DNA from 4 places in the Streptomyces coelicoflavus genome. Region 4 is predicted to be linked to each of the others. Evidence: riboswitches for the same ligand, from Rfam matches in the RefSeq annotation. Region 4 holds a riboswitch; each other region holds the start of a gene.

Region 1 (7,685 bases), 1.0 Mb from region 4:
AGGTGGACAGACCTCCCGGGGCACGGCCAACGCTGACAAGGAGCGTCGACATGTACGACCTTATCCACCGCGTCGCCCATTGGCTGGGGCTTCTCCTCGGTCCCGGCACCGGAACCCACCGCGCGGGTGACCCGCCTCCCCGGCCCCGGAACTTCCCCGGCACCGCCTCCGCATGCCTCCCCGCCCACCACTCGCCCTACTGCCGCCACCTCCCTCTCGACGGCGCCGAGAGCCGTCTCGCCCGCCCCTACGTCACCGCCCACGAACAGGAGCAGGACCGTCGGCGGCACCGTCGCCTCGCCCTCGTGCTCGCCGCCGACTACGGCATCGACCTCGATCAGCACATCGTCGGTGCGCGGAAGGCGGTCGCGTGATGGAGGCGTTCACCGCGCTGCGGCTGCTGCCCTGGTTGTCGGCGGAAGGCAAGCCGTGCTTCCTCGCCCCGGGCGACAGCGGCGGGTTCGTGTCCCGGCTCGCCGACGAGACGGAGGCCCGGCAGCTCGCCGACGGGCTGGACGTACTCGGCGGCGCCCGCCGGGTGCTGGACGATCCGCTGTCGCCGAACGCCGAGGTCCGCTACACCGCGATCCGGCTGACCGAGTGCCTCGCCGACGTGCTGCGGGTCGCGGAGTCCCGGGGGCGGCGCCTGCCCGCGGCCGGGCACGGTGCGTCGTAGCGGGAGCACCGGCGCCTAGGGTTGCCCCGCCGGAACCCGCCGCCCGCCCGCCTCCCCCGGAGCACACCGCATGCCCCTCCCGTACGTCCTGCTCTCCGCCGCCGTCTCCCTCGACGGCTACCTGGACGACACCGGTTCCGACCGGCTGCTGCTGTCCAGCCCCGCCGACTTCGACCGGGTCGACGAGGTGCGGGCCTCCGTGGACGCGATCCTGGTCGGGGCCGGGACGATCCGGGCCGACAATCCGCGGCTGCTGGTGAACTCGGCCGAGCGGCGGGCGGCGCGGGTCGCGGCCGGGGAGGCGGAGTACCCGCTCAAGGTCACCGTCAGCGGCAGCGGCGAGCTGGATCCGGCGGCGCGGTTCTGGCACACGGGTGGGGAGAAGGTGCTGCTGACCACGGACGACGGTGCCCGGCGGGCCCGCGGGCTGGGGATCGCTGCCGATGTGGTGTCCCTGGGGGCGGCGCTCGACTGGCAGACCGCGCTGGAGTACCTCCACGACCGGCGGGGCGTGCGGCGGCTGATGGTGGAAGGGGGCGGGACCGTCCACAGCCAGCTGCTTCAGCGGGAGCTCGCCGACGAGCTGCACCTCGTCCTCGCGCCCGTCCTCGTCGGGGACCCGGCCGCGCCCCGGCTGTTCGGGCCCGGTGCCTACCAGGGCGGGCGGCTGCGGTTGATCGAGACGCGGCGGATCGAGGACGTGGTGCTGATGCGGTACCTGCCGACCGCACCCGGCGCCGGCGAGCGAGTCGCCGCCGCCGACCGGCACTGGCTGGGGCTCGCCTGTGAGCTGGCCGAGCTGTGTCCGCCGTCGGACACCGCGTTCAGCGTGGGGGCGGTCGTGGTCGCCGCCGACGGGAGCGAGCTGGCGCGCGGGTTCTCGCGGGAGGGCGGTGATCCCGTCGTGCACGCCGAGGAGGCCGCGCTCGCGAAGGTCGACCCGGAAGACCCCCGGCTCGCCCGCGCCACCGTGTACAGCAGTCTCGAGCCCTGCGCCCGCCGCGCCTCCCGGCCCGCGCCCTGCGCCCGGCTGATCCTCGACGCCGGGGTGCGCCGCGTCGTCACGGCCTGGCGGGAGCCGGACACCTTCGTGGCGGGGGCGGACGGGAGCGGGGTGCTCGCCGCGCACGGTGCCGTCGTCGTCGTACCGGCCGGGTACGAGGAGCGGGCCAAGGCGCCGAACCGCCATCTGGAGGGGTAGGGCCACCGTCGGGGAGATACCGATGTGCATTCCACCCCGGGGATGACGTACAGTGGTGAACACAACGGCGCGGGGTGGAGCAGCTCGGTAGCTCGCTGGGCTCATAACCCAGAGGTCGCAGGTTCAAATCCTGTCCCCGCTACTGAAGGCCGAGGGCCGGAATCCGAAAGGGTTCCGGCCCTCGGTGCGTTTCCGGTGCGTTTCCGCTGCGTTCCTCCCGGACGTGCCCGTCATCCGGTCGGCCCCTCACCGCTCGCCACCCGCCCCCGTCCCCGGAAACCTGGAGTCCAGGACGGCAAGCGGCGCGCGGACGTGCGGGGTGGCGGGAGACGAGTGGTGCGGCCTGGTGACGTGGACGACGAGGGAGTGGCCGCCAGGGCCGGCGGCCGGCTCCCCGGTGATCCCGTGCCCGACCCGGGCCTCGGAGGCGAGGAGCCGCCCTCCGGCCCGCCGCCGCGCCGCCGGACCGGCTACGGACGCGCCTTCGTGCACGCGCTCCCCGTGCTGCTGATCGCCGTCGCCATCCTGTACGACATCTTCACGCCGAGGTACTTCACCGCCGGCCCCCTCTACACGGCCGCGCCCCTGGTCGCCGCCCCGCTCTACTCGCGGCGCGGCACCGCGCTCACCGGCGTTGCCGTGGTCGTGTCGGTCATCGGGCTGCAGATCGGCAAGGGCGTCATCCACTACGTCGACTCCCTCACCGAGCTGATCACCATCGCGACGGTCGCCGTGCTCGCCGTCCTCGTGAACGGCATGGTCCGGCGCAGCAGCGAGCGTCTCGTCTCCGTCCGCGAGATCGCCGAGGCCGCCCAGCGCGCCGTGCTGCCCGAACCCGCCGAGCGCATCGGGGGTTTCGAGATCGCCGTCTGCTACGAGGCCGCGCAGGCCGACGCCTTCATCGGCGGTGACCTGTACGCCGTGCAGGACAGCGCCCGCGGCGTCCGGCTCATCGTCGGCGACGTGCGCGGCAAGGGCATGGGCGCGGTCGCCGCCGTCGCCGTGGTGATCGGCGCCTTCCGGGAGGCCGCCGAGCAGGAGGCGACGCTGGAGGCGGTGGCGCAGCGCCTGGAGCGGGCGCTGGCGCGCGAGGGCACCCGGCGCGACGGGCTGGACGCCTTCGAGGGCTTCACCACCGCTCTCCTCGCCGAACTCCCGCACGGCGACGGGACCGTACGCATCGTCAACCGCGGCCATCCGCCACCCCTGCTGCTGTATTCCGACGGGACCCTGGACACGCTGCCCGCCCGCGAGTCGGCGCTGCCGCTCGGCATGGGAGACCTGGGCGTGTGGCCCGACCGGGCGGAGGAGGCCGACTTCCCCGGTGGGGCCACACTGCTGCTCTACACCGACGGGCTGACCGAAGCCCGGGACGCCAGGGGCGAGTTCTACGATCCGCAGACGCGGCTGGCCGGCCATGTCTTCCGGCATCCGGTGACGCTGCTCGACACCCTCGCCGAGGACGTGCGCCGGCACTCCGGGGGCGGCATGGCGGACGACATGGCGCTGCTCGCCGTACGGCGGCCCCGGCGCGGTGACCATGATCATTGTCACGAGACGTGACGGCCCGACCCCCCTCCGCATAACAACTGATACACCGTCAGAAGAAAGTGGCGTGAAGGGGAATACTGAGGGCGGGTCAACTCGTCCGGTTTTCACCGGTCGTGAGGGGTGCGTCCCGGCCGTTTTCGTTAATGATCAAGCGGAACGGCTTGGATTCCGGGCCTCGCGTCTATTAACGTTCGATAACGCAGCGCGGTCGTCCCAGCCGTCACAGAAGGCGGCTCCGTGCGCACGCGCCGAATCCCGCAAGGGAACCGGGGAACCACCACATTGGGGTGAATCGGGCGTCTGGCACCGTGGAAACACGGTCGGCAGACACCCGTAGGAGACCTTCCTGCTCCGAACCCGTCAGCTAACCCGGTAGGCGAAAGGAAGGAAAGGAGTACGCCCACGTGGCGTCCAACCGGCCTGCCCCCGAGGCCCCGTACGTGCCCACCGGGCACGGCACCGACACCTTCGGCTACGACGCCCCCCGCGCCGAAGAGGGCCCCTGGGAGGAGTGGAACCCCACCGCGGAGTCCATCCGTCCCGTGCGCGGCCGGCACCGCGTCGCCAAGCAGCGCGGCGGACTCGCCCGCAGCTCCACCGTCCTCGGCGTAGGCGTCATAGCCGCCGTCGGCGCGGGCGGCATGGCCAGCGCGCAGACCGGCAAGCCGCCGGTGTCCATCTCCATGCCGGACCTGCCGAACGTGGGCTCGCTCATGCCCGGCGGCGACGAGGAGCCGGAGCCCGAGGGTTCCGCCACCCCGCTCAGCGGCATCACCCAGGCCGTCGCCGCGGACACCGCGCAGGGCGCGGACTCCACCGGTGCCGGCGCCGGTGAGTCGCTGCGGGCCCGGATCATGGCGCAGGCCGAGCAGCAGCAGGCCCAGGTCGAGACCAAGGCCGCCGCCGAGGCGCAGGCCGCGGCCGAGAAGAAGGCCCAGGAAGCCGCCGCCAAGGCCGCGAAGGAGGCCGAGGCCAAGGCCGCCGCCGCCAAGAAGAAGGCGGAGGAGGAGGCCGCGAAGAAGGCCGAGGCCGAGCGGCTCGCGAAGCTGGCCAAGCAGTTCACGCTGCCGACCTCCTCGTACACGATCTCCTCGACCTTCAACCAGGCCGGCTCCCTGTGGGCCTCCGGCCACCACACCGGCCTCGACTTCGCCGCCCCCACGGGCACCCTGCTCAAGGCGGTGCACAGCGGCACGATCACGTCGGCCGGCTGGGACGGTTCGTACGGCTACAAGACCGTGCTCACCCTCGACGACGGCACCGAACTCTGGTACGCGCACCAGTCGTCCATCAACGTCAGCGTCGGCCAGAAGGTCACCACCGGGGACGTCATCGGCCGCGTCGGCGCCACCGGCAACGTCACCGGCGCCCACCTGCACCTCGAGGTCCACACCGGCGACGGCTCGGGCATCGACCCGATGGCCTGGCTCCAGAGCAAGGGCCTCACCCCCTGAGGCACCTCGCCCCTTGACCCGCCCCGCCGAGCCCCGGCGGTCCTGACGGCAACCCCCCGACGTCAGGGCTGCCGGTTTGCGGCGTTTTTGCGCGGGTGCCGGAATGCTCTGCTCCGCCGCGGTCGTTGATCCTCTACATGACTTCTCTGCGCAAGCTCGGCTCCTCCGACCTCGAGGTCTTCCCCCTCGCCCTCGGCGGCAACGTCTTCGGCTGGACCGCCGACCAGGACACGTCCTTCGCCGTCCTCGACGCCTACACGGCGGCGGGCGGCAACTTCGTCGACACCGCCGATTCCTACTCCGCCTGGGTCGACGGCAACAGCGGCGGCGAGTCCGAGACCGTCCTCGGCAAGTGGCTCGCGGCCCGCGGCAACCGTGACGACGTCGTCCTCGCCACCAAGGTCAGCCAGCACCCCGAGTACCCCGGCCTGTCCGCCGCGAACATCAGGGCCGCCGCCGACGCCTCGCTGCGCCGCCTGGGCACCGACCACATCGACCTCTACTACACCCACTTCGACAAGCCCGAGGTGCCGGTCGAGGAGATCATCGGCGCCCTCGACGAGCTGGTGAGGGCCGGCAAGGTGCGGCACATCGCCGCCTCCAACATCTCCGCCGAGCGGCTCGCGGCGTCCCTGGAGTTCTCCGACCGCGAGGGCCTGGCCCGGTACGTCGCCCTCCAGCCGCACTACAACCTGGTCTCCCGCGACACCTACGAGGGCGGACTCGGCGACCTCGCCGAGCGGACCGGTCTCGCCGCCGTCCCGTACTACGCCCTCGCGGCCGGCTTCCTCACCGGCAAGTACCGCCCCGGCACGGCCGTGGACAGCCCGCGGGCCGGCGGTGCCGCCAAGCACCTGGAGAGCGAGCGCGGGCGCCGGGTGCTCGCCGCCCTGGACGAGATCGCCGAGGCCCACGACGCTCCCGTCGCCACGGTCGCCCTCGCCTGGCTGGCCGGCCGGCCGACGGTGGCGGCCCCGATCGCCTCCGCGCGCACGGTGGAGCAACTGCCGGCACTGCTGGGCGTGGCCGAGCTGAACCTGACGGAGGACGAGGCCGAGCGGCTCACACGGGCGTCCGCCTGAGGGGCGGCCGGACGACGCGGGCCTACGGCCGGTAGGGGCCGGGCGGCGTGTACGGCGCGTGCTGCGGAGAGGGCGGCGCGTACTGCGGGTACGGGGCGTGCGGCGCCTGCGGGTGGTGCGGCGGGTGCGGGCCGTACGGCCGGTACGGGGGGTGCGCCGTCGCGTACCCGTACGCACCCTGCGCCCCGTAGCCGTACCCGTACGCCCACGGGGGCACCGGCCGCGGCGCGGGCGCCGGGGGTGCGGTGGCCCGGGCGGCGTGGTCCAGCGCCGGACGGGCCACGCCTCGCAGGCTCCACAGGGCGTCGAGGAGTTGGCGCTCCCGTACGGTGAAGTCGGCGCCCGCCCTGCCCCGGCGCCCGCGCTGCCGCAGGAACGCCACCGAGGTCGCACACGCCTCGTACCGTGCCACCGCCCGAGCACCCTCCTTCCCGGCGTGCTTGCGGGCGTACTGCCGGGCGACGCGGCGGGCCCGCATCGAGCCGAGCGCGAAGGGCTCCGTGGGCGTCAGCCAGCCGGCGGCCACGTAGGCGGGCAGCTCGGCCCGGACGGTGCCCAGTTCACGCTGCCGGGTCCAGATCACCAGCCAGGTCAGCAGGCCGAACGACGGCACCATGAACGCCGCGTACACGCCGAAGAAGCCGTACTCGCCGAACGCGGCCGAGCCGTTCCACAGGGCGTGCATGCCCATCGCGAGCAGCAGCCCGGCCAGCGGGAGCAGGGCCCGGCGCAGACGGTGCCGGCCCGCGGAGAGCGCGGCGATGCCGAAGCCGATGCCGGTGAGGACCGTGAACAGCGGGTGCGCGAAGGGCGACATCACGACGCGGACGAAGAAGGTCGCCGCGGTGACCGAGGCGATGCCGCTGTCGCCGGTCAGCTGGTCGGTGCCGAAGGCGGTGCCCAGGTAGAGGATGTTCTCGGTGAAGGCGAAGCCGGTGGCGGTGACCCCGGCGACGACCACGCCGTCGACGATGCCGGTGAAGTCCCGTCTGCGGAAGAGGAAGACCAGCAGGACGGCGGCGGCCTTGGCGGACTCCTCGACGACCGGGGCTATGACCGTGGCGCCCCAGGTGTCCGCGCCGGCCGGGTCGGCGGTCGCGGTCGCTATCCACCGGGTGGCGAAGCTGTTGGCGACGATCGCTATCAGCGCCGCCGCGCAGGCGCCCCACGCGAAGCAGAACAGCAGGTTCCGCCAGGGTCCGGGATCGACCCGGTCCAGCCAGCGGAACGCCGCCACGAGCAGCGGTACGGGCAGGACGGCGAGACCGAGCCCCACCAGGAAGCCCTGTGTGCCGGTCTGTTCGCGCACCAGGGCGAGGATCACCAGGCCGGAGAGCGCGAGCAGGGTGATCAGCGCGCCGTAACGGACCCAGGTGCGCTGCCACCAGTGCGTATGCCGGTGCACACGGGTCGGGTACGGGGGACAGGTGGCCACGGCATGGACCCTAACCGGTGGGAGGCAGCTCCTTGTGCTGTACGCGACGAAACAGCAGGTCGTTCACCACATGTCCCTTGTCCAGTCCCTGGCCCTCGAAACGGGTCAGCGGCCGGTGTTCGGGGCGCGGCGCGAACCCGCCGCCGGGCACGGTGTTCTCGAAGTCGGGGTGCGCGGTGAGCACCTCGAGCATCTGCTCGGCGTACGGCTCCCAGTCGGTGGCGCAGTGCACGACGGCCCCCGGTGCGAGCCGGGTCGCGGCCAGCGTCAGGAACTCCGGCTGGAT
Region 2 (7,685 bases), 1.5 Mb from region 4:
ACCCAGGCCGTCGACATCCTCGGCGCGATCCTGCCCGCCGCCGCCGAACAGCACGGCGAACGCTCCCCGGTCGTGCGCACCCTGCGCAAGCAGTACGCGGCGACCCTCATGGACGACGGCCAGTACCGGCGCGCCCTGCCCGAACTGCGCCGCCTCGCCGACGAACGCGCCGCCGAGGCCGGCCAGGCCGACCCGCAGTCCCTGCGCCACCGCTACGACGCCGCCCAGTGCCTGGAACAGCTCGGCGAACCGGCCGCCGCACTCACCGAGTACCGCGCGCTGCTGCCGTACTACGAGAACCGGTACGTCGCCGGGGACCCCGACCTCGCGCACGACGTGCGCCGCCGCATCGGCCACCTGCTCCTCGCCCTCGGCGACCGCGCCGCCGCCCACGACACGCTGGCCCGGCTGTTGCACGACGTGGAGCGCGTCCACGGCCCCGGCCACCCGCTCGCGGCCGAGATCCGGCGCACGTTGCAGTGGCTCGGCCGGATGCGCGGCTGACCGCCGGCCGACGGCCGCGGGGTGCGGGCGGGCGCGAGGCGGTGCCCGAAGTCCTGATGAATCGTTGGTCCAATGGGTTGGCCAGAGCCGGGCCACTGCCTAACATCGATCATCGCAAGACTTTGTGCACCGTCGCACAATCTCCAAACGGGAGGTTCCCTTGCACCGCCGCAGCCGCCGTCGCCCCGCGCTTCTCCTCACCGCCGCGATCGCCGCAGCGGCACCCCTGCTCACCGCCTGCGGCAGCGACGCGCACCCGGGCGCCGCGGCCGTCGTCGGCGACCAGCGGATCACCGTCGCCCAGCTGGAGAACCGCGTCGACGAGGTGCGCGAGGCCCAGCGCGCCGCCGTCCCGGACGACGCCCAGTACCAGCAGGTGGTCGCCAGGACCGGCACCCTCACCCGCGACACCCTGCACGGCATGGTCCTCGACCGGGTCCTGCACCGCGCCGCCCAGGACGCCGGGGTGACCGTCAGCCGCAAGGAGGTGCAGGGGATGCGCGGCGATCTGGAGACGCAGGCCGGCGGCCCCGAGCAGCTGGAGACGGTCTGGCTCCAGCAGTACGGCGTCGCCCCCGAGCGCCTCGACGACAACCTCCGCGTCCAGCTGGAGGCCCAGAAGCTCGCCCAGAGCCTCGGCACCGACACCAGCCGGCCCGAGTTCTGGCAGGCCCTGTCCGAGGCCTCCAAGAAGCTCGACGTCGACCTCAACCCGCGCTACGGCGCCTGGGACGTCCAGAAGAGCAGCCGCGTCGACACGCCGACGCCGTGGGTGCGGGAGGTCGCGGCGGCCGGCGGGCAGCAGCCGGCATAGCGCCGCTGAGCTGCACCGATACCATCCCCTGTGGACAACTCGCGGGGCCGTCGGGAGCGTGCGTTAGGTTCGGGGAGTGAACGCAACCAGCGCCGGCCCGACCGCCCCCGACCAGGGCCGCATCGTCCTGCTCACCACCAGCCACCGGGTCGCCCCCGGCCTGCTGTCCTGGCCCGCCTGGCAGGCCCTGCGGACCGCCGACCGCGTCCTGTGCGCCGACGGCGCCCACCCGCAGCTGCCCTATCTGCGCGAGGCGGGCATCCGGGTCGACGAGGCGGCCCCGACCGCAGAGGAACTGGTGGACGCCTGCGCCGGCGGCCGCACGGCCGTGGTCGTCGCCACCGGCGAGGGCGACCCCGCGCTCACCGACGGACTCGCCCGCCTCGCCGGCTCCGGCCGCGTCCACATGCCCGAGCTCGAACTGCTCCCCGCCTCCTACGACCTCCCGGGCGCCCGACTCCTCGACCTCGTCCAGGTCATGGACCGCATCCGCCTCGAATGCCCCTGGTCCTCGCGGCGCACCCACCAGGGCCTGGCCAAGTACGCCATCGAGGAGGCGTACGAACTCGTCGAGGCCATCGAGGACGGCGACCGCGACGAACTGCGGGAGGAGCTGGGCGACGTGCTCCTCCAGGTCGTCTTCCACGCCCGCATCGCCGAGGAGGACCCGGACGCCCCGTTCTCCGTGGACGACGTGGCCGGCACCATCGTCGACAAGCTCGTCCACCGCCACCCGCACGTCTTCGGCGACGAGACGGCCGAGACCCCCGAGGAGGTCCGCGAGCACTGGCTGCGCACCAAGGCCGCCGAGAAGCAGCGCACCTCGGTCACCGAGGGCGTCCCCCTCGGCCAGCCCGGCCTGGCCCTCGCCGCCAAGCTCCACTCCCGCGTCCGCACCGCGGGCCTCGACGTCCCGCTGCCCACCGGCGAGGGCATCGGCTACGACCTGCTCGCCCTAGCCGCCCGCGCCGAGGCGGGGGGCACCGACCCCGAGGCGGCCCTGAGAGCGGCGGCCCGCGCCTACCGGGACGCGATCAGGGCGGTCGAGGGATGACCGGCAGCCCGCCGGCCCCCGGTCCTGCTTCCGGCCCCGTCCCCGGTCCTGCGTCCGGCCCCGTCCCCGAGCTGTTCAGCTGGGAGTTCGCGAGCGACCCCTACCCCGCCTACGCCTGGCTGCGCGAACACGCCCCCGTGCACCGCACCCGGCTGCCCAGCGGGGTGGAGGCCTGGCTGGTCACCCGGTACGCCGACGCGAAACAGGCCCTCGCCGACCCGCGGCTGTCCAAGAACCCGGCGCACCACGACGAGCCCGCGCACGCCAAGGGCAAGACCGGCATTCCGGGGGAGCGGAAGGCCGAGCTGATGACCCATCTGCTCAACATCGACCCGCCCGACCACACCAGGCTGCGACGGCTGGTCAGCAAGGCGTTCACGCCCCGCCGCGTGGCCGAGTTCGCGCCCCGGGTGCAGGAACTGGCCGACGGCCTCATCGACCGGTTCGTCGCCACCGGCTCCGCCGACCTCATCCACGAGTTCGCCTTCCCGCTGCCCATCTACGCCATCTGCGACCTGCTCGGCGTCCCCCGCGAGGACCAGGACGACTTCCGGGACTGGGCGGGCATGATGATCCGTCACGGCGGTGGCCCGCGCGGCGGCGTCGCACGCTCGGTGAAGAAGATGCGCGGCTACCTCGCCGACCTCATCCACCGCAAGCGTGCCGCGCTGCCGCCCGAGCCCGCACCCGGCGAAGACCTCATCTCCGCCCTGATCCGCGCCTCCGACCACGGCGAGCACCTCACCGAGAACGAGGCCGCGGCCATGGCCTTCATCCTGCTCTTCGCAGGATTCGAAACCACCGTCAACCTGGTCGGCAACGGCACGTACGCGCTGCTCACCCACCCCGAGCAGCGCGAGCGGCTGCAGACCTCGCTGGCCGCAGGCGAGCGCGGCCTGCTGGAGACCGGCGTCGAGGAACTCCTGCGCTACGACGGCCCGGTGGAGCTGGCGACCTGGCGGTTCGCCACCCGGCCGCTGAGCATCGGCGGGCAGGAGGTCGCGGCCGGCGATCCCGTCCTCGTCGTCCTGGCCGCCGCCGACCGGGACCCGGAGCGGTTCACCGACCCGGACACCCTGGACCTCGCCCGCCGCGACAGCCAGCACCTCGGGTACGGACACGGCATCCACTACTGCCTCGGCGCCCCGCTCGCCCGGCTGGAGGGGCAGACGGCGCTGGCCACGCTCCTCACCCGGCTGCCGGACCTCCGCCTCGCCGCGGAACCGGCCGAACTCCGGTGGCGCGGCGGCCTCATCATGCGCGGTCTGCGCACTTTGCCGGTGTCGTTCACCCCGCCCGCGTCATCGGCCGACAACGGTCCGTCGCCGACGCAAAAGTGACACGCGCTCAACTCTGTGATCTTCACGTGATCTGCGCGGCATGAACTTGTGACAAGTGATGATCTCCCTATACGTTCACGGATCAACGTGGTGTCGAGCGTCATCCGCCGCGTGGTCCCCGTCGTCTTGTGAAAGGTCGTCGCATGCTCTCCGGGAACGGTCGTCACCGCCGCCCCCGCCAGGCGCCCGCTCTGGTCGTCGCAGCCGGAGTGACCGGCTCCGCCATCGCGATCCCCCTGCTCGGCGCCACCGGTGCCCACGCGGCCGACGGAGCGAACTGGGACCGCGTCGCCGAGTGCGAGACCGGCGGCGCCTGGAGCCAGAACAGCGGCAACGGGTACTACGGGGGCCTGCAACTGTCGCAGGAGGTCTGGGAGCAGTACGGCGGTCTGGACTACGCGCCCAGCGCCGACCAGGCCAGTCGCTCCCAGCAGATAAGAATCGCCGAGAAGATACACGCGGACCAGGGCATCGCCGCCTGGCCGACCTGCGGACTGCTGGCCGGCCTGGGCAACGGCCCGGGGGTCGCGAGCGGCGGCTCGGACGCGGCCGGTGACGGTGCGTCGGAGGGCACGGACGCGTCGGGGGAGACGGACGGCTCCGGTTCGTCCGAATCGCCCACGACCACCGAAAAGCCCGAGTCGTCGCAGTCTCCCGAGTCGTCCGAGCCCTCCCAGTCGTCCGGTACGACCGACTCGGCCGACACGGACGACGCTCCCGAGTCGGCGTCCGGAGCGCCCTCTTCGTCCCCTTCGCCCACTTCTTCGCCGTCCTCCGGCGCCCCCTCCGAGGCCGCGCCCGACGACGTGACCCCCTCCACGAAGTCGGACACACCCACCGAATCCGACCGCGGCGCCGGCGCGGAACAGCGGGATGCCGAGGGGTCGTCCGGCTCCGGCCGCCACCGCGGCGACAGCGCGGACGAGGGTGCGGCGGACAGGAGCCGCGACGACGACTCGACGGGGCGGCACGCCTCGCGGGACGGCGAGCCGCGAGAGGTCGAGGACGGCTCGTACACGGTCCGCTCCGGCGACAACCTCTGGGCCATCGCCGACTCCCTTGAGGTCGACGGTGGGTGGCGCGCGCTGTACGCCGGCAACAAGACGGTCGTCGGCGCCGACCCGGACCACATCCTGCCCGGTCAGACGCTCACGGTCACGGGCGAATCGGGCGAAAAGTAGGGGGAGTTCGCGTCACGGTTAGAGACCGTATGTCCCTTTTGGATCTCGTGAGAGATAGGTCTCAGAAGCCGTGATCGTCTTTGAAAATCCGCGGAGCGCGTGTCTACGGTCATGACCGCTCGCCACCGCGGGCCCCGACAGCCGCAACGCCGAATCCTGCCAGCGGCCGTACGGGAACAGTCGTCGCGTCAAGCGCCGCAGGCAGGAGCGGGGGACCCAAGGTAAGTGCCGCACCGGGCAGTTGAGCCGGAGCGGCTAGGGGTGAAGCCGAGTTCCGCGAGGAACCCGGCCGGGCAACTCAACCGGCCCGAACCCGACAGCTCACCTCGCAGGCGTCGGTGAGGGGATCAACCATGCTGTTTTCCGGCAAGGGCAAGCACCGTCGCCCGTCCAAGGCCACCCGTGTCATCGCCGTCGCCGGCGTCACCGGTGCCGCCGTCGCCGCCCCGCTGATGGCGGCCGGCAACGCCTCCGCCGCCACCGCGTCCGAGTGGGACGCCGTCGCCCAGTGCGAGTCCGGCGGCAACTGGTCCATCAACACCGGCAACGGTTACTACGGCGGTCTGCAGTTCTCCGCCTCCACCTGGGCCGCCTACGGCGGTACGCAGTACGCCTCCTCCGCCGACCAGGCGAGCAAGTCCCAGCAGATCGAGATCGCCGAGAAGGTGCTCGCGGGCCAGGGCAAGGGTGCCTGGCCGGTCTGCGGCACCGGCCTGTCGGGCGCCGCGTACACCGGTGGCGGCTCCGAGGACAGCGGTTCCTCCAGCTCCGAGAGCTCGCAGAGCCAGAGCAGCGGCTCCACCGCCGAGCGCTCCACCGAGCAGAAGGCCTCCCGCTCCTCCGAGCGCCCGGCCGCCGAGCCGAAGGCCGAGAAGCCCGCCAAGAAGACCGTCACCACCCCGACCGGCAAGAAGGTCGAGAAGGGCGACGGCGAGTACAAGGTCGTCAAGGGCGACACCCTCAGCTCGATCGCCGAGGAGCACGACGTCAAGGGCGGCTGGGCGAAGCTGTTCAAGCTGAACGACGACATCGTCGACGACGCCGACCTGATCTACCCGGGCCAGCAGCTGCACCTGAAGTAAGGGGCGGCGGCTCCCCCGACTCCCGCCCCGGTGCGTGTTCCCCCGTACGCACCGGGGCGGGATTTTTCGTGCCCCGGTCTCGCGGGGTACCCGCCCGGTTTCCGGAAACGTCTTTGTTCCGTTCGGAAACAATTTACTCTCGGTTCTGTCCAGCGGGTGGGCGATCGGCTGGCCGATCGCCCCGGGCCGGTTAGGCTCGGTCCCGCAGAGCCGCCGCGGTCCCGCGGGACCGCGCGTCACACCGAAGCGTCACATTGAAGAAGGAGATGCTCGTGCCGTCCATCGACGTCGTCGTAGCCCGGGAAATCCTGGACTCCCGAGGCAACCCCACGGTCGAGGTCGAGGTCGGCCTCGACGACGGCAGCACGGGTCGTGCCGCCGTTCCGTCCGGCGCCTCCACCGGTGCCTTCGAGGCCATCGAACTCCGTGACGGCGACCAGAGCCGTTACCTCGGCAAGGGCGTCGAGAAGGCCGTGCTGGCCGTCATCGAGCAGATCGGCCCGGAGCTGGTCGGCTACGACGCCACCGAGCAGCGGCTGATCGACCAGGCCATGTTCGACCTGGACGCCACCGACAACAAGGGCTCGCTCGGCGCCAACGCCATCCTCGGCGTCTCCCTCGCCGTCGCCCACGCCGCCTCCGAGGCCAGCGACCTGCCGCTCTTCCGCTACCTGGGCGGCCCGAACGCGCACCTGCTGCCGGTGCCGATGATGAACATCCTGAACGGCGGCTCGCACGCCGACTCCAACGTGGACATCCAGGAGTTCATGATCGCGCCGATCGGCGCGGAGTCCTTCTCCGAGGCCCTGCGCTGGGGCGCCGAGGTCTACCACACCCTCAAGAAGGTCCTGAAGAACAAGGGCCTGGCCACCGGCCTCGGCGACGAGGGCGGCTTCGCCCCGAACCTCGGCTCCAACCGCGAGGCCCTCGACCTCATCCTCGAGGCGATCAAGGAGGCCGGCTACACCCCCGGCGAGCAGATCGCCCTGGCGCTCGACGTCGCCGCGTCCGAGTTCTACAAGGACGGCTCCTACTCCTTCGAGGGCAAGGAGCGCACCGCCGCCGAGATGACCGAGTACTACGCCGAGCTGGTCGAGGCGTACCCGCTGGTCTCCATCGAGGACCCGCTGTTCGAGGACGACTGGGACGGCTGGAAGACCATCACCGCCAAGCTCGGTGACAAGGTCCAGCTCGTCGGCGACGACCTGTTCGTCACCAACCCGGAGCGCCTGGCCCGCGGCATCGAGGAGAACTCGGCCAACGCCCTGCTGGTCAAGGTCAACCAGATCGGCTCGCTGACCGAGACCCTGGACGCCGTCGAGCTGGCCCAGCGCAACGGCTTCAAGTGCATGATGTCCCACCGCTCCGGCGAGACCGAGGACGTCACCATCGCCGACCTGGCCGTCGCCACCAACTGCGGCCAGATCAAGACCGGTGCCCCGGCCCGCTCCGAGCGCGTCGCCAAGTACAACCAGCTGCTGCGCATCGAGGAGATCCTCGACGACGCCGCGGTGTACGCCGGCCGCAGCGCGTTCCCCCGCTTCAAGGGCTGAGCACCACCCGGTAAGGCCCCGTAAGAGGCAGCGTCGTACGTACGTCCCCGTACCCGGTCCCGTACCGTGTGCGGGGACGTACGCACGTATGCGGACGACGCAGGCAGGACGACGCAGGCAGGACGACGCACGAAGGCGGAGGCGGCACATGGCGGTG
Region 3 (7,685 bases), 1.4 Mb from region 4:
GGTGGCCTTCAGGGCCACGGGGTAGCCGAGGGCCCGTGCGGCGGCCACGGCGTCGTCGGGGGTGGGGGCGGGCAGGGCGCGGTGGACGCGGACGCCGTACCTGCCGAGCAGCTCGCAGGTCTCCCGGGTGCCGAGGGTGAGCCCCTGCCCGCGCGCGAGGTATCCCGCTATCTGCTCGGCGGCGCCCTTCTCGTCGATGTCCTCGTACTCGGGCACCTTGCCGGGGTCGGCGGCGTCGCGCCGCCACTGGGCGTAGGCGACGGCCTCGCCGAGGGCGCGGACGGCACGCTCGGCGGCGGGGTAGGCGGGGATCAGGCGGGCCCCTTCCGGAACCCGCACGGCGGGCGGCTGCTCGACCGGGGCGGCGGGCACGGTCTCCTCGGCGGGACCCGGGCCCCCCTGGGAGGCGCCGGTGCCCGGGCCGGCCTGGGGGGCGGTGCTCGCCGCCGCCGACAGGGCTTGGGCCAGGCCGCCCAGCTCCACGTGGACCACGAGGACCGGCTTGGTGGGGACCGCGGCCGCCGCCGAGCGCAGGGCCTCCGCCAGCGCGGCGTCCCCGGCGGCCCCCTCCCCCACCGTCGGAATGGCGGTGACGACGACCGCGTCGCACGTGTCGTCGGCCAGGGCGCGGGACAGGGCCGCGTGGAAGTCGTCGGCCGAGGCGGCCGTCGTCAGGTCCAGCGGGGGCTGCGGGCGCAGCCCCTCGGACAGGCACGCGTCGTAGGTGAGCAGCCCCAGGGACTCCGAGTTGCCCAGGATGGCCACCCTCGGTCCGGCGGGCAGCGGCTGGCGGGCGAGCAGCAGTCCGGCGTCGACCAGGTCGGTGATCGTGTCGACCCGGATCACGCCGGCCTGCCGCAGCAGCGCGGAGACCGTCGCGTGCGGCAGCCGGGTCGCCCGTACGGCGTGCCCCTGGGGTGCCACGCCGCCGTGCCGGGCGCCCTGCACCACGACCAGGGGCTTGGCGGCCGCGGTCCGCCGGGCCAGCCGGGTGAACTTGCGCGGGTTGCCGATGGACTCCAGGTACATCAGCGCGACGTCGGTCTCCGGGTCGTCGTACCAGTACTGGAGGACGTCGTTGCCGGAGACGTCGGCGCGGTTGCCGGAGGAGACGAAGGTGGACACGCCGGTGACGCCGGTGACCCCGCCGCCGCGCCGGTGCAGCCGGGAGAGCAGGGCGATGCCGATGGCACCGGACTGGGCGAACAGGCCGATCCGGCCGGGGCGCGGCATCTCGGGGGCGAGGGAGGCGTTGAGCCGCACCTCCGGGGAGGTGTTGATGATCCCGAAGGCGTTGGGCCCGATGATCCGCATGCCGTACGAGCGCGCCTGCCGCACGAGGGCGCGCTGGCGTTCACGTCCCTCGGGGCCGCTGTCGGCGTACCCGGCGGTGATCACCACGAGTCCCTGGACGCCGTGCTCGCCGCACTCGGCGACGACGTCCGGGACGTGCGCGGCGGGCACGGTGACGACGGCCAGGTCGACGGGCCCGTCGATGTCGCGCACGGAGCGGCACGCCGGGACCCCGTCGATCTCCTTGCGCTCCTCGGGGAAGGCGCTGTTCACGGCGTACAGGCGGCCCGTGTAGCCCGCGTCCCGGATGTTGCCGAGGATGCTGCGGCCCACGCCGCCGGGTGTGCGGCCGGTGCCGACGACCGCGACCGAGCCGGGCTGGAGCAGCCGCTGGACGGAGCGGGCCTCCGCGCGGTGCTCGCGCGCGTACTGCACGGCGAGCGAGCGGTCGGTGGGTTCGAGACCGAACTCCAGGCGGACCACACCGTCCTCGAAGCTCCGCTTCTGGGTGTAACCGGCGTCCCTGAAGACTTTGATCATCTTGGTGTTGGCGGGCAGCACCTCGGCGGCGAAGCGGCGGATGCCCCGCTCGCGGGCGACGGCGGCGATGTGCTCGAGGAGCGCGGAGGCGACGCCGCGCCCCTGGTGGGCGTCCTGGACGAGGAAGGCGACCTCGGCCTCGTCGGCCGGGGAGGTGGCGGGTGCTCCGCCGGCGCCGATCCGGTCGTAGCGTACGGTGGCGATGAACTCGCCGCCGATGGTGGCCGCGAGTCCCACCCGGTCCACAAAGTCGTGGTGCGTGAAGCGGTGGACGTCCTTGGCGGACAGGCGAGGGTACGGCGCGAAGAAGCGGTAGTACTTCGACTCGTCGGAGACCTGCTCGTAGAAGCTGACCAGGCGCTCGGCGTCATCAACGGTGATGGGGCGGACGCGCGCGGTGCCGCCGTCGCGCAGCACCACGTCGGCTTCCCAGTGGGCGGGGTACTCGTGCCGGTCCGACGAGGTCTGCATGGGCCCCAGACTACGGCTCGCGTACGACAACGGCGCGGGGCAGTCTGTGGAGGACGGGAGCTCGGACCGAGGCCGCGGTCCGACTGCCACGCGGGACGGCGCACACGGCCGTCCCGGCTCGCTTCACGATGTGGGAAACTGGTCTAGACAACCTGGTCTAGACAACTTCAACCCCTCTGAACACCTGAAGGGCAGCATCACATGGCTGAGCGCCGCGTCAACGTCGGCTGGGCCGAGGGTCTCCACGCCCGCCCCGCCTCCATCTTCGTCCGAGCCGCCACGGCCACAGGCGTCCCGGTGACGATCGCCAAGGCCGACGGGTCCCCCGTCAACGCGGCCTCCATGCTGGCCGTCCTCGGCCTCGGCGCCCAGGGCGGCGAGGAGATCGTCCTCGCCTCCGACGCCGAGGGCGCGGAGGCCGCCCTGGACCGGCTGGCGAAGCTGGTCGCCGAGGGGCTCGAGGAGCTTCCCGAGACCGTCTGATCCCGACGGACAGCACCACCGAAAGGCCCGCCGGCACCACCGGGCGGGCCTTTCTCCTTTTCTCTTCCGGGCGTTCCCTTCCGGGCACCCTGTTTCAGACGCTCTCTTCCAGACACCCTCTTTCGGGCGGCGGAAAAGGCGGTCCGGAATTCCCCGTCCTTTTGTACGGCACGCGTGTTACTTCGGCAGCCCCGCCGTGTTTACGGAATGTTGCGCATTCCTCACACGCTCCGTCCGCCCGCCGCCGGAGGCGAATCGCAGCCGGTACGCCGACGCCGACCGTTCGGCGTGCAGCGTCATGAGCGCCCGCGCGCGGTCACCGTCGCCCCGGGCCACCGCGTCGACGATCGCGCCGTGCTCCGCCCAGTGCTCCACCGGCCCGGCCGGGGCCTCCTGGACGTACATCCAGGCGATCTTGTGGCGCAGCTGGGTCAGCAGCGCCGCCAGGGAGGGGCTGCCGGCCGCCCGGGCGAGGGTCTCGTGGAACCAGCCGCCCAGCGGGCGCAGGTCCTCACCGGCCCCCTGTCCGGCCCGCTCCCGCCCCAGCCTGACCAGGCCGCGCAACACCCTGAGGTGGGCCTCGGTGCGCCGCCGGGCGGCCCGGGAGGCACCGAGCGGTTCCAGGAGTGTGCGGGTCTCCAGCAGGTCGGCGGCCTCCCGCTCGGTCGGTTCCGCGACGCACGCGCCCGCGTGCCGCCGGGTCACCACGAAACCCTCCGCCTCCAGCGTGCGCAGGGCCTCGCGGACGGGGACGCGCGAGACGCCGTAACGGCGGGCGAGGATTTCCTCGGTGAGCCGGCTCCCGCGACCGTGGACGCCGGCGACGATGTCGTCCCGGATCGCCGTACACACAGAATGCGCCGGAATACACATGACCGACCTCCGCCTTGATCCCTGAAACGTCGACGATGGACGCGTTTTCAGCGACTCTAGGCCAATCAAGCGAATGGGGAATGCGAAAAGCCCCGAATCACGGAGTCGGGGCTTTTCGGATGCGGCGGCCGTCAGATGTTCACGCCGTGGGAGCGGAGGTAGGCGACGGGGTCCATGTCCGAGCCGTACTCGGGGCTCGTACGGGCCTCGAAGTGCAGGTGCGGTCCGGTGACGTTGCCGGTGGCACCCGAGACGCCGATCTGCTGGCCGGGCTCGACCGACTGGCCGACCGAGACACCGATCGACGACAGGTGCCCGTACTGCGTGTACGTGCCGTCGTGCATCCGGATCACCACCTGGTTGCCGTACGCCCCGCCCCAGCCGGCCTCGACGACGGTGCCGACGCCGACGGAGTGCACGGACGTGCCGCTGGAGGCGTGGAAGTCGATGCCGGTGTGGCTGCCGGAGGACCACAGGGAGCTGCCGGCCTGGTACGCGGTGGAGACGTAGGAGGCGGTGATCGGCGCGACGAAGGTGTTGAGGCGCTCGCGCTCCGCCTCCCGCGCGGCGCGCTCCTTGGCCTCGCGCGCCTCCTTGGCCGCCTCGGCCGCCCGCTCGCGGGCCGCTTCCCGGGCCGCCTCGCGGGCGGCGGCGTCCACGGCCGCCTGCTGCTGGGCGACGGCCTGGGCGTCGATCTCGTCGGCTATGGCGTCGCCGATGGTGACGACCGGGGTGATCCCGCTCTGCTCCACCTCGGCCTCGGCGGCGAGCGCCGGAGCCGCGAGGGTGCCGACGACGCCGGTGGTGGCGAGGGCCGCGACTCCCGCCGCGCGGGCGGTGGTGCGGTGCACCCGGCCGGTACGGCGGTGCTTCCCGGTGGCGCGCGTGAACGCCATGTAGGGCTTGTCCTTTCCTTCCCTCTCGCCTACCGGGTTAGCTGACGGGTTCGGAGGTGGAAGGTCTCCTACGGACCCCCTCGCGGTGCGCGCGGGCGTCCGATTCACCCCAGGGACTGCGATGGGTCCCCGGCTCCCCTGGCTCGCGCCGTACGGGGACTCGGCGATGACTGTCCGGTGCCGCGGATGCGGCGCACTGCCTGACGAACAGCCCGGAAGACGCTAAACGCGGCTGCGTTCAATCCTCAAACGCAACAGGCTTTTTGTAGCGCACGCCACAGGGCAGACGGGCAACCACTGCCCCAATCCGGACATACGGCGGCCCTGGTGACGCTCCGGTCACCAGGGCCGCCGCGCGCGCGTGCCGCTACTCGGCGGCCACCACGGTGACTTCACCGATGCCGAGGGCCTCGACGGGCGCCTTGATCTGCGCCGCGTCGCCGACGAGGACCGTCACGAGGCGGTCCACCGGGAAGGCGTTCACGACCGCGGCCGTGGCCTCCACGGTGCCCGTGGCGGCCAGTTGACGGTAGAGCGTCGCCTGGAAGTCGTCGGACAGGTGCTGCTCGACCTGGTCGGCCAGCGTGCTCGCCACGGCCGCCGCCGTCTCGTACTTCAACGGTGCCACGCCCACCAGGTTCTGCACGGCCACGTCGCGCTCGGCGTCGGTGAGCCCCTCGGCGGCGAGCTTGCGCAGCACCGTCCACAGGTCGTCGAGCGCGGGACCGGTGTTGGGCGTGTCGACGGAGCCGCTGATGGCGAGCATCGCGGCGCCCGTGCCGTCCGGCGCGGAGCGCAGGACCTGGCCGAACGCCCGGACGCCGTAGGTGTAGCCCTTCTCCTCGCGCAGGACGCGGTCCAGGCGCGAGGTGAGGGTGCCGCCGAGGCAGTAGGTGCCGAGCACCTGCGCGGGCCACACGCGGTCGTGCCGGTCGGCGCCGGTGCGGCCGATCAGCAACTGCGTCTGGACGGCGCCGGGACGGTCGACGATGACGACCCGGCCCCGGTCGTCGGCGGTCACCGGGGGCACGGGGCGCGGCTCGGCGGTCGAACCGGTCCACGCGCCGAGGGTGTCGCCGAGCAGCGCGTCGAGGTCGACGCCGGTGAGGTCGCCGACGACCACGGCGGTGGCCGTGGCGGGGCGTACGTGCCGCTCGTAGAAGGCGCGTACGGCCGCCGCGTCGACGGCCGCGACCGTCTCCTCGGTGCCCTGGCGCGGGCGGGACATGCGCGCGTCGGCCGGGAACAGCTCCTTGGAGAGCTCCTTGGCGGCGCGGCGGGCGGGGTTGGCCAGCTCGTGCGGGATCTCGTCGAGCCGGTTGCGCACCAGCCGTTCGACCTCGCCGTCGGCGAAGGCGGGTGCCCTGAGGGCGTCGGCGAGCAGGCCGAGGGCCTTGGCGAGGCGCGAGGCGGGCACCTCCAGGCTCAGCCGGACACCGGGGTGGTCGGCGTGCGCGTCCAGGGTGGCGCCGCAGCGCTCCAGCTCGGCGGCGAAGTCCTCGGCGGAGTGCTTGTCGGTGCCCTCGGAGAAGGCGCGCGCCATGATGGTGGCGACGCCGTCGAGACCGGCCGGTTCGGCGTCCAGGGGCGCGTCGAGGAGCACCTCGACGGCGACGACCTGCTGGCCGGGGCGGTGGCAGCGCAGCACGGTGAGGCCGTTGGCGAGGCTGCCGCGCCCGGGGGCGGGGAACGCCCAGGGCTTGGGCTCGCCGGCCTGCGGCTGCGCGTGGAAGTCCATGGTGGCGAGCTCGGTCACTTGGCCGCCTCCTCGTTCTCGTCGGTGGCGCCGGCGCCGGTCGTCCCGGCGTCGGTCTCGTCGGCGGGTGCGGTGGGCTCGTAGACGAGCACCGCGCGGTTGTCGGGGCGCAGGCGGGCCTTGGCGACCTCCTGGACCTCCTCCGCGGTCACCTCGAGCACCCGCCGCACGGCGGTGAGGGCGAGCTGCGGGTCGCCGAACAGCACGGCGTACCGGCACAGTTCGTCGGCGCGGCCGGCGACCGTGCCCAGGCGGTCCAGCCACTCGCGCTCCAGCTGGGCCTGGGCGCGCTCCATCTCCTCGGCCGTGGGGCCCTCCTCGGCGAAGCGGGCCAGCTCCTCGTCGACGGCGGTCTCGATGACCGGCACCTCGACGTCACCGGACGTCTTCACGTCCAGCCACCCCAGCGAGGGCGCCCCCGCGAGCCGCAGCAGGCCGAACCCGGCGGCGACGGCCGTACGGTCGCGGCGCACCAGCCGGTTGTAGAGGCGGGACGACTCGCCGCCGCCGAGCACGGTCAGGGCCAGGTCGGCCGCGTCGCACGCGCGCGTGCCGTCCTCCGGCAGGCGGTACGCCGCCATCAGCGCACGCGCGGGGACCTCCTCCTCGACGACCTCGCGCACCTGCCCGCCCATGACGTCGGGCAGCGAGCCGTCCCGGGGCGGCTGCTTGCCGTCGTGCGAGGCGATGGAGCCGAAGTACTTCTCGACCCAGGCGAGCGTCTGCTCGGGGTCGATGTCTCCGACGACCGACAGCACCGCGTTGTTCGGCGCGTAGTAGGTCCGGAAGAACGCGCGCGCGTCCTCCAGGGTCGCCGCGTCCAGGTCGGCCATCGAGCCGATCGGGGTGTGGTGGTAGGGGTGGCCCTCCGGGTAGGCGAGAGCGGTCAGCTTCTCGAAGGCCGTGCCGTAGGGGACGTTGTCGTAGCGCTGGCGGCGTTCGTTCTTGACGACGTCCCGCTGGTTCTCCATGGACTCCTCGTCCAGGGCGGCCAGCAGGGAGCCCATGCGGTCGGCCTCCAGCCAGAGGGCGAGCTCCAGCTGGTGGGCGGGCATGGTCTCGAAGTAGTTGGTCCGCTCGAAGCTGGTGGTGCCGTTGAGCGAGCCGCCGGCGCCCTGCACCAGCTCGAAGTGGCCGTTGCCCTTGACCTGGGCGGAGCCCTGGAACATGAGGTGCTCGAAAAGGTGAGCCAGGCCGGTGCGTCCCTTGACCTCGTGGCGCGAGCCGACGTCGTACCAGAGGCACACCGCCGCGACCGGGGTCAGGTGGTCCTCGGAGAGCACCACGCGCAGGCCGTTGGCCAGGCGGTGCTCGGTCGCTGTCAGGCCGCCGGAGTCTGCCTGGGCTGTGGCCGTGTGACCCATGGGCATGTA
Region 4 (7,685 bases):
AGGCGGGTCTTGAAGACCGTGCCCGAACCGAAGTCGCCCTTGACCTGGTCGCCGAAGGAGCCGAGGAAGCCGCCCAGGCCGCCGAGGTCACCCAGGTCGCCGCCCTCGGCGCCCGTCGGCAGGCCGCCCCGGGCGCCGGTGTCGAAGGTGGCGATCGCGTTCCAGCCCTCGCCGATCACCTTGAGGCCGTCCATCTCCTTGGCGAGGTCGCCCTCGGCCTTGCGCCCCTGCTCCGGGGCCTTGGCGGCCGCGCCGGCCTCGTCGGCCTCGGTGACCTTCGCACCGGCGGGCGGCGTGAAGTCGAACGTCGACGCGTCCGGCTTCGCGAAGCTGACCTTGGTGAAGCCCACGTCCACGACGGCGGCGCCGCCGCTCGCCGGGGTCAGCGTGAACTTCAGCGGGGTGCCGGTCTCGGCGTCCACGGCCACGGTGATCGCGCCGACCGTGGAACCGTCCTGCTTGGGCTCGACGACCAGGCGGTACGCGTCCCGGCCGGCCACCTGCGCGGTGCCGCCGACGGTGACGGACGTGGTGTCGTCGACCGACTTCAGCGCCTTTTCGGCGAAGTCCTTCGGGGTGGCCGGGACGTCCTTCTCGGGCCGCTCGGCGCCGTCGGGGGCGGTGGAGTGGTAGACCTCGTTGGACTGGCTGTCGTAGCCCCAGACGTCCTTGCCGTTGTGGATCAGGCTGTACTCGGCGGCGTTCTCCATGAGGGAGAGCTTCTGCCGGTCGGGGCCGTCGGCCGCGACGCGCAGCGTGTGGCTGCCCGACACCAGCGCGGTGAGCTTGGCCGACGGGTCGGCGGCTGAGCCCTCGCCGTCCCCGCCGGAACCCGGACCTCCGGACATCAGGCCGCTCTCCAGGCCGCCGAGGTCCGGCAGGCCCAGGTCGGTGTTGATGCGCACCGTGCCGGACAGCTGCTGCACGTCCGACTGGGCGATCTTCTCGATGAGCTGCTCCGCGGTGACCTTCGGCAGGTCGGGGTCCCCGGAGTCGGCGAGCGCGGGCACGAGCCCGATCGTCGCGGCCGCCACTCCCACCACCGCGACCGGGACGACGTACCGCGCGGCTTTGCGCCGTCCGGCGCGCGGCTCCTCGCCCTCCCCGGCGGTCCTGTTGTCGTCGGAATCGATCGGTGCCATGTGTGCCCTACCTCCGTCGTCGGCGGCGGCTGTCTCGCGACCTCGCACTTGTTCACCCGTCAGCCGCCATTCTCACCCGAATCGGTGAGGATTGGTGTTTTTCCGTGGTGTCCATCTGACCAAATCGGGGGAGCACAAGCGTCAGACCGCGGGCTCAACTCCGCGTACTCCTGCGGGATGACACGGAGGGGCGGCGGCTCCGCCTGCCCGTAGGGGTCGGGTACGGCGCCCGGCGGACGGCACCCGACGGACGGCACGCCGCAGACGGCACGCGTTCCGACGGCACGCGGCAGACGCGCACGCCGCGCGGGGGCGGTGGTCGGCGGGGCGGCGGGGTGGTCACCCGGCCCGGTGGACCACCGCGTCGCACAGCTCCACCAGCGCGGCCTTCGCGTCGCACTCCCGCAGCGGGGCCAGCGCGGCGCGGGCCTCCTTGGCGTACCGGACGGTGTCCCGGCGGGCCTGCTCCAGCGCGGGGTGGGCGCGCAGCAGGCGCAGCGCCTCGGCATGCCGGGCGTCGTCGCTCAGGTCGGAGTCGAGCAGCTCGCACAGGGCGAGGTCCTCGGCGAGCCCCAGCCGGGCCGCCCGCTCGCGCAGCCGCAGTACGGGAAGGGTGGGGATGCCCTCGCGCAGGTCCGTGCCGGGCGTCTTGCCGGACTCGTCGGAGTCGGAGGCGATGTCCAGGACGTCGTCCGCGAGCTGGAAGGCGACGCCGAGCCGCTCTCCGTACTGGGTCAGCACGTCCACCACCGTCTCGTCGGCGCCGGACATCATCGCGCCGAACCGGCAGGAGACCGCCACCAGCGAGCCCGTCTTGCCGCCCAGCACGTCGAGGTAGTGGTCGACCGGGTCGCGGCCGTCCTGCGGCCCCGCCGTCTCCAGGATCTGACCGGTGACCAGCCGCTCGAACGCGAGGGCCTGCACGCGGACCGCCTCGGGCCCGAGGTCGGCGAGGATCTGCGAGGCGCGGGCGAAGAGGAAGTCACCGGTGAGGACCGCGACCGAGTTGCCCCAGCGGGTGTTCGCACTGGACACCCCGCGCCGCACGGCGGCCTCGTCCATCACGTCGTCGTGGTAGAGCGTGGCGAGGTGGGTCAGCTCCACGACCACGGCCGAGGGCACGATCCCGGGCGCGTAGGGGTCGCCGAACTGGGCCGAGAGCATCACCAGCAGCGGCCGGAACCGTTTCCCGCCGGCCCGCACCAGGTGCTGGGCGGCCTCCGTGATGAACGGCACCTCGCTTTTGGTTGCCTCAAGCAACCCTTCCTCGACAGCAACCAATCCGGCCTGGACATCGGCTTCCAGAGCCTGGTCCCGCACGCTCAGCCCGAACGGCCCGACGACGGTCACGAGGGGTCTCCTGTCTGCTGGTGTCTACTGGCGATTACCTGGTTTGTCGATAGGTCGCTGCCACCACTCAAGTCAGCGTATCCGGTCACGTTTCGATCACCGCTAGCGCCCACGGTTACAGGCCGGTCGGTATCGGATCATGAACGGTATGTTTTTGATCAGGTGATATGAGCAGATTTTGATAGATATCGCCAGAGGGAGCGGGGTCGAACCCGGGGCGGCGGCCAGGCCGGAAACCGCCGTCCAAGATCCCATCACTCCCCCCAACGGCCCGCACTCCGAGAACGTCACCCAATCGACATCCACACCCGCGCTCACATCCGCACCCACGCCCGCAGCGCCGCGCCCACGCCCCTCCGCTCCCTCCGCCCTCCGCGCCACCCTCCACTCCCGCTTCCCCCTCCTCTTCGCCCGACACCCGAAGCCGTCCCCGCTCGTGGCCGGTTGGCGAATGATTGAGGTTAATGCCCGTTTTGCCGTGCTTGTTGAGGCCAGTGAGTTGGCTCACTCCGATCCGCCCCCAGGCAACCTCGCCACAACCTGTGCCCTCCCTTTGCCCCGCAAGCCAGTTGGGGCTTGGCAGCAGCAAAGGATCAAGAGCCTCAAACAGCTCAGACCAAGGTCAACAGGCACGTTAGGTGATTCCTGCACTTGTTCCGGACATGTGCTCTCGCATACGTTCCCGGCCTGTCGGGTGGACGCCGAATCCTGCCACCGCCCGTCGCACAGTCATCCACCCAACAAACTCGCAGGCAGGAGCGGGGGACCCAGGTAAGTCGCCGCACCGGTCACCACCGGAGCGGCTCGGGGTGAAGCCGTACCCGTCAGGGCACGGCCGGGCACCTCCCCGCCCGAACCCGACAGCTCACCTCGCAGGCGTCAGGAGAGGGACACCGCATGTCTGCCAACGGTCAGAACCGTCACGCCCGTACCGGCCGCCTCGCCCGCAAGCTCGCCGTGGCCGGCACCGGTGCCGCGGTGCTCGCGCTGCCGCTCATCGGCGCCGCCACCGCGTCCGCGGCCACCCCGGCCGCCGCCACGACCACGACCACGACCGCCGCCACGGCGACGTCGTACCCGGACAACCTCGACGGCTGGATCCGCGAGTCGCTCGACATCATGGCGCAGCACGGCATCCCCGGGACCTACGACGGCATTTACCGCAACATCATGCGGGAGTCGTCCGGCAACCCGCTCGCCATCAACAACTGGGACATCAACGCCATCAACGGCACCCCGTCCAAGGGCCTGCTCCAGGTGATCGACCCGACCTTCCAGGCGTACCACGTGCCCGGCACCTCCTGGGACCCGTACGACCCGGTCGCCAACATCACCGCCGCCTGCAACTACGCGGCCGACCGCTACGGCTCGATGGACAACGTCTTCAGCGCGTACTGAGCCGCTGCGGCGCGTACCAAGCCGTACCGCCGCGTTGGTGCCGCGGGAGCGCCGCGCCAGTACTGCGGGAGTACCGCGGGAATAACGCGCCAGTACCGCGGTGACTAAGAAGTACCGAAGATCCTCTCGAGGACGACGGCCACGCCGTCGTCCTCGTTCGTCGTGGTGACCTCGTCGGCCACCGCCTTGAGTTCGGGGTGGGCGCCGGCCATGGCGACGCCGTGGGCCGCCCACTGGAACATGGGGATGTCGTTGGGCATGTCCCCGAAGGCGATCGTCCGCTCCCGCCGAAGGCCCAGGTGTTCGGCGGCCAGCGCCAGGCCGGTCGCCTTGGTGATGCCGCACGGCTGGAGCTCCACCGTCCCCGGCCCCGACATGGTGACCGTCGCGAGGGAACCGACCACCGCACGCGCCGTCGCCGCCAACTCGTCGTCGGTCAGGTCGGGGTGGCGCAGCAGCACCTTGCTGATCGGCGTGGCCCACAGCTCCTCGCGCCGCTCCACACGCACCGCGGGCAGGGTGGGGTGGGGCATCAGGTAGCCCGGCTCGATGAGCGTCAGCCCGTCGACCCCGTCCTGGTCGACGGCGGCGTGCACCTGCCCCACCTCGGCCTCGATCTTGCCGAGGGCGGTCTCGGCCAGCTCCCGGTCCAGGGTGACCGACCACAGCATCCGGTGCGCGCCGGCGTCGTACACCTGCGCGCCCTGGCCGCACACCGCGAGCCCCCGGCAGCCGAGGCGGTCGAGCAGGGAACGCACCCGGGGGGCCGGCCGCCCCGTCACCACCAGGTGCCGCGCACCCGCCCCGGCGACGCGCGCCAGCGCGGCCAGCGACCGTTCGGAGACGGTGTCGTCGCCGCGGAGCAGCGTGCCGTCCAGGTCGGTGGCGACGAGTGAATATGCGGTGCGGTCCATGATCAGAGAATACGGACACCGCACCCGTCCGACTCACCCGCGACCGCTTCCGAACGAGGACGTAGTGAGTGCGCTCGAACCCGTACGCGGATGCACGCGGACGCCCGATCATGCCCACATCCTCGTCGCACTTCCTTTTGTTCCCCTTCCCGCTGCCGCCGTGCCCTCGACCGGCCCGAGGCGGGGCAGTGGCTGCCCAAGACCGGTGGGTCACCCGTAACGTGTGGCCCGACCACGTGTCATACGGCGCGCACGGCGCACATGGCGAGCACGAAAGCGAGGCAGCACCCGATGCCCCCCTTCGATGTCCCCGAGGGCGACCCCTTCGGCCCGCACAACCTTCCGTACGGTGTGTTCTCGATTCCCGGCTCGCGGGAGCGGACGGTGGGCGTCCGGCTCGGCGACCACGTCCTCGACGCGGGCGCGGCGGCCCACGCGCTCGGCTCGCCGTACGCGTCCCTGCTCGCGCAGCCCACCCTCAACCCGCTGCTGGCCGCCGGGCGCACGGCGTGGTCGGACGTGCGGCGCGCGCTGACGGCGTGGGTGACGGTCCCCTCCCACCGCGAGGCCCTCGAACCCCTCTTCCACCCGCTGTCGTCGGTGACCCTGCACCTGCCCTTCGAGGTCGCCGACTACGTGGACTTCTACGCCTCCGAGAACCACGCCCGCAACGTCGGCCAGATCTTCCGCCCCGACGCCGCCGAGCCCCTCACCCCGAACTGGAAGCACCTGCCGATCGGTTACCACGGCCGCTCCGGCACGGTCGTCGTCTCCGGCACGGACGTCGTACGCCCGTCGGGGCAGCGCAAGGCACCGGCCGACGCCGCTCCCGTCTTCGGCCCGTCCGTCCGTCTCGACATCGAGGCCGAGGTCGGCTTCGTGGTGGGCACGCCGTCCCCCCTGGGCAGCCCGGTGGCGCTCGGCGACTTCCGCGAACACGTCTTCGGGCTCTGCCTGCTCAACGACTGGTCCGCACGGGACGTCCAGGCCTGGGAGTACGTGCCCCTCGGCCCGTTCCTCGGCAAGTCCTTCACCACGTCGGTGTCGGCGTGGATCACACCGCTGGACGCCCTGGACGAGGCCCGGGTCGCGCCGCCCGAGCGCACGCACGAACTACTGCCCTACCTGGACGACACGCACGACGACCAGGACGGTCCCGGTGGCTACGACCTGCGGATCTCGGTCGCCGTCAACGGCCACGTCGTCTCCGAGCCGCCGTTCTCCACCATGTACTGGACGGCCGCCCAGCAGTTGGCCCACATGACGGTCAACGGCGCCTCGCTGCGCACCGGCGACCTCTACGGCTCGGGCACGGTGAGCGGACCGACCGAGCGGGAACGCGGGTCGCTGCTGGAACTGACCTGGAACGGCCGTGACCCGCTGGAACTCCCGGACGGCAAGCGGACGTTCCTGGAGGACGGGGACGTGGTGACCCTGTCTGCCTGGGCACCGGGGCCGGACGGCGTCCGGGTGGGACTGGGCGAGGTCACCGGACGGGTGGTCGGGCGGGACTCCTGACGGTACGGCTGACGGTGCGACCGACGGGCCGCCGGATCCGGACCCCCGGGATCCGTGCGGTCGCGTTCTGAATCCGATGAGCGCCGACACCTGACTCGCACCGCCCGGCCCCGTCATACTGGCGTCGGGCGGTGTGCGCGCACGGCCCGGCCCAGCACGACCCTTGCACAGCCAGAGCCGCCCATCCTTCGACCAGGATCCGGAGCCAGTGGCATGACCGTCTGCCTGCTCCTGCTGTTCGTCGTCGCCGTGACCGCCGCGGTGCCGGTGCCCCGCGCGCTGACCCGTTCCGCGTGGCCCGAGCGGGATCCCGTGGTCGGGCTGTGGGTGTGGCAGTGCCTGGTCGCCACCGTACTGCTGTGCTGTCTGACCTCCCTCGTCCTCGGCGCCACCGCCGTCTTCGGCACCGTCCGCGCCCAGCTCTTCGCTCCGGCACCGCCCGCGGTAACCGCGGCGTACAACCTCTCCGCCGGGCCGGTCTGGGCGGCCGTCCTCACCCTGCTGCTGGCGGGCGGCGCCGCCTGGACGACCGCGATGCTCGCCCGTGAACTCGTCGAGGCCCGCCGGCGACGCGCCCGCTCACGTGCCCACCTGCGCGAGCGGGCCCCCGACCTGCCCGCCGGGCTCCCCGCCGCCCGCGGCCCCCTGCTGGTGCTGGAGGACGAGTACCCGGACGCCTGGTGGATGCCCGGCAACCCGCCCCAGCTGATCGTCACCACCGGTGCCCTGCACCGGCTCACCGACCACCAGCTGGACGCCGTCCTCACCCACGAGCGCGGCCACGCCCGGGCCCGCCACGACTGGCTGCTGCACCTGTCCACCGCGCTGGCCACCGGGTTCCCGAGCGTCCCGCTCTTCGCCCACTTCTGCGACCAGACCCACCGACTGGTCGAGCTCTCGGCCGACGACACCGCATCGCGCCGCTGCGGCCATCTGACCACCGCGCTGGCCCTGATCGAGCTGAACCAGCACCGCGGCGTCCTCTCCTGCGCCTCCAGCCACCGCCTCCTCGGCGAGCGGGTCGACCGCCTCCTGGAGCCCCGGCCCCGCATGCCCCGCCGGCGCCGCGCCCTGACCACGGCGACCGCCGCCCTGGTCCCGCTGATCCCCCTCCTGATCACCTTCGCTCCTGGACTGACCGCCCTGGCCTGACCCCCGGCGTCCCCCTTTGCCTTCCCCTCGCCGGACTCACTGTGAGGGTCCCGCCCCGAGCGGGTGCCCGTGGCCCAGCCGCCTTCAACCGCCCCGCTATATCCAGTCGTCGGGCTCGGGCTCCGGCTCGTGGTCGGGCCAGTCGTCCGCATCGGCGTGGGACGCGGTGCCTGTGCCCGCACCGGCCGACGGGGCCGGCACGGACGCCGGG

What was found. Region 4 has a riboswitch for cyclic di-AMP ahead of OHA99_RS15295 (transglycosylase SLT domain-containing protein). Riboswitches for the same ligand answer to the same signal wherever they lie in the genome.
Positions count from the first base shown of each region.
Region 1: linked by a shared signal. The riboswitch ahead of OHA99_RS19850 (M23 family metallopeptidase) and the one ahead of OHA99_RS15295 (transglycosylase SLT domain-containing protein) in region 4 are both predicted to bind cyclic di-AMP.
Region 2: linked by a shared signal. The riboswitch ahead of rpfA (resuscitation-promoting factor protein RpfA) and the one ahead of OHA99_RS15295 (transglycosylase SLT domain-containing protein) in region 4 are both predicted to bind cyclic di-AMP.
Region 3: linked by a shared signal. The riboswitch ahead of OHA99_RS08820 (M23 family metallopeptidase) and the one ahead of OHA99_RS15295 (transglycosylase SLT domain-containing protein) in region 4 are both predicted to bind cyclic di-AMP.

Region 1 covers NZ_CP108218.1:4,462,991-4,470,675, forward strand. The annotation lists gene OHA99_RS19825 (hypothetical protein) at 51-374, shown strand; gene OHA99_RS19830 (hypothetical protein) at 374-676, shown strand; gene OHA99_RS19835 (dihydrofolate reductase family protein) at 747-1,877, shown strand; tRNA gene OHA99_RS19840 (tRNA-Met) at 1,946-2,019, shown strand; gene OHA99_RS19845 (PP2C family protein-serine/threonine phosphatase) at 2,229-3,440, shown strand; cyclic di-AMP (ydaO/yuaA leader) riboswitch at 3,665-3,821, shown strand; gene OHA99_RS19850 (M23 family metallopeptidase) at 3,833-4,882, shown strand; gene OHA99_RS19855 (aldo/keto reductase) at 5,020-5,964, shown strand; gene OHA99_RS19860 (PrsW family intramembrane metalloprotease) at 5,987-7,399, opposite strand; gene trmB (tRNA (guanosine(46)-N7)-methyltransferase TrmB) at 7,410-7,685, opposite strand, start outside.
Region 2 covers NZ_CP108218.1:4,987,954-4,995,638, forward strand. The annotation lists gene pkaE (serine/threonine protein kinase PkaE) at 1-504, shown strand, start outside; gene OHA99_RS22275 (SurA N-terminal domain-containing protein) at 665-1,318, shown strand; gene OHA99_RS22280 (nucleoside triphosphate pyrophosphohydrolase) at 1,395-2,372, shown strand; gene OHA99_RS22285 (cytochrome P450) at 2,369-3,712, shown strand; gene OHA99_RS22290 (transglycosylase family protein) at 3,856-4,893, shown strand; cyclic di-AMP (ydaO/yuaA leader) riboswitch at 5,077-5,243, shown strand; gene rpfA (resuscitation-promoting factor protein RpfA) at 5,247-5,975, shown strand; gene eno (phosphopyruvate hydratase) at 6,248-7,528, shown strand; gene divIC (cell division protein DivIC) at 7,677-7,685, shown strand, end outside.
Region 3 covers NZ_CP108218.1:2,046,050-2,053,734, forward strand. The annotation lists gene OHA99_RS08805 (bifunctional GNAT family N-acetyltransferase/acetate--CoA ligase family protein) at 1-2,304, opposite strand, end outside; gene OHA99_RS08810 (HPr family phosphocarrier protein) at 2,506-2,787, shown strand; gene OHA99_RS08815 (GntR family transcriptional regulator) at 2,965-3,660, opposite strand; gene OHA99_RS08820 (M23 family metallopeptidase) at 3,792-4,556, opposite strand; cyclic di-AMP (ydaO/yuaA leader) riboswitch at 4,568-4,732, opposite strand; gene OHA99_RS08825 (pitrilysin family protein) at 4,924-6,312, opposite strand; gene OHA99_RS08830 (pitrilysin family protein) at 6,309-7,682, opposite strand.
Region 4 covers NZ_CP108218.1:3,462,046-3,469,730, forward strand. The annotation lists gene OHA99_RS15285 (LolA family protein) at 1-1,142, opposite strand, end outside; gene OHA99_RS15290 (polyprenyl synthetase family protein) at 1,482-2,492, opposite strand; cyclic di-AMP (ydaO/yuaA leader) riboswitch at 3,217-3,385, shown strand; gene OHA99_RS15295 (transglycosylase SLT domain-containing protein) at 3,390-3,890, shown strand; gene OHA99_RS15300 (HAD family hydrolase) at 3,995-4,804, opposite strand; gene fahA (fumarylacetoacetase) at 5,096-6,322, shown strand; gene OHA99_RS15310 (M56 family metallopeptidase) at 6,536-7,474, shown strand; gene recQ (DNA helicase RecQ) at 7,571-7,685, opposite strand, start outside.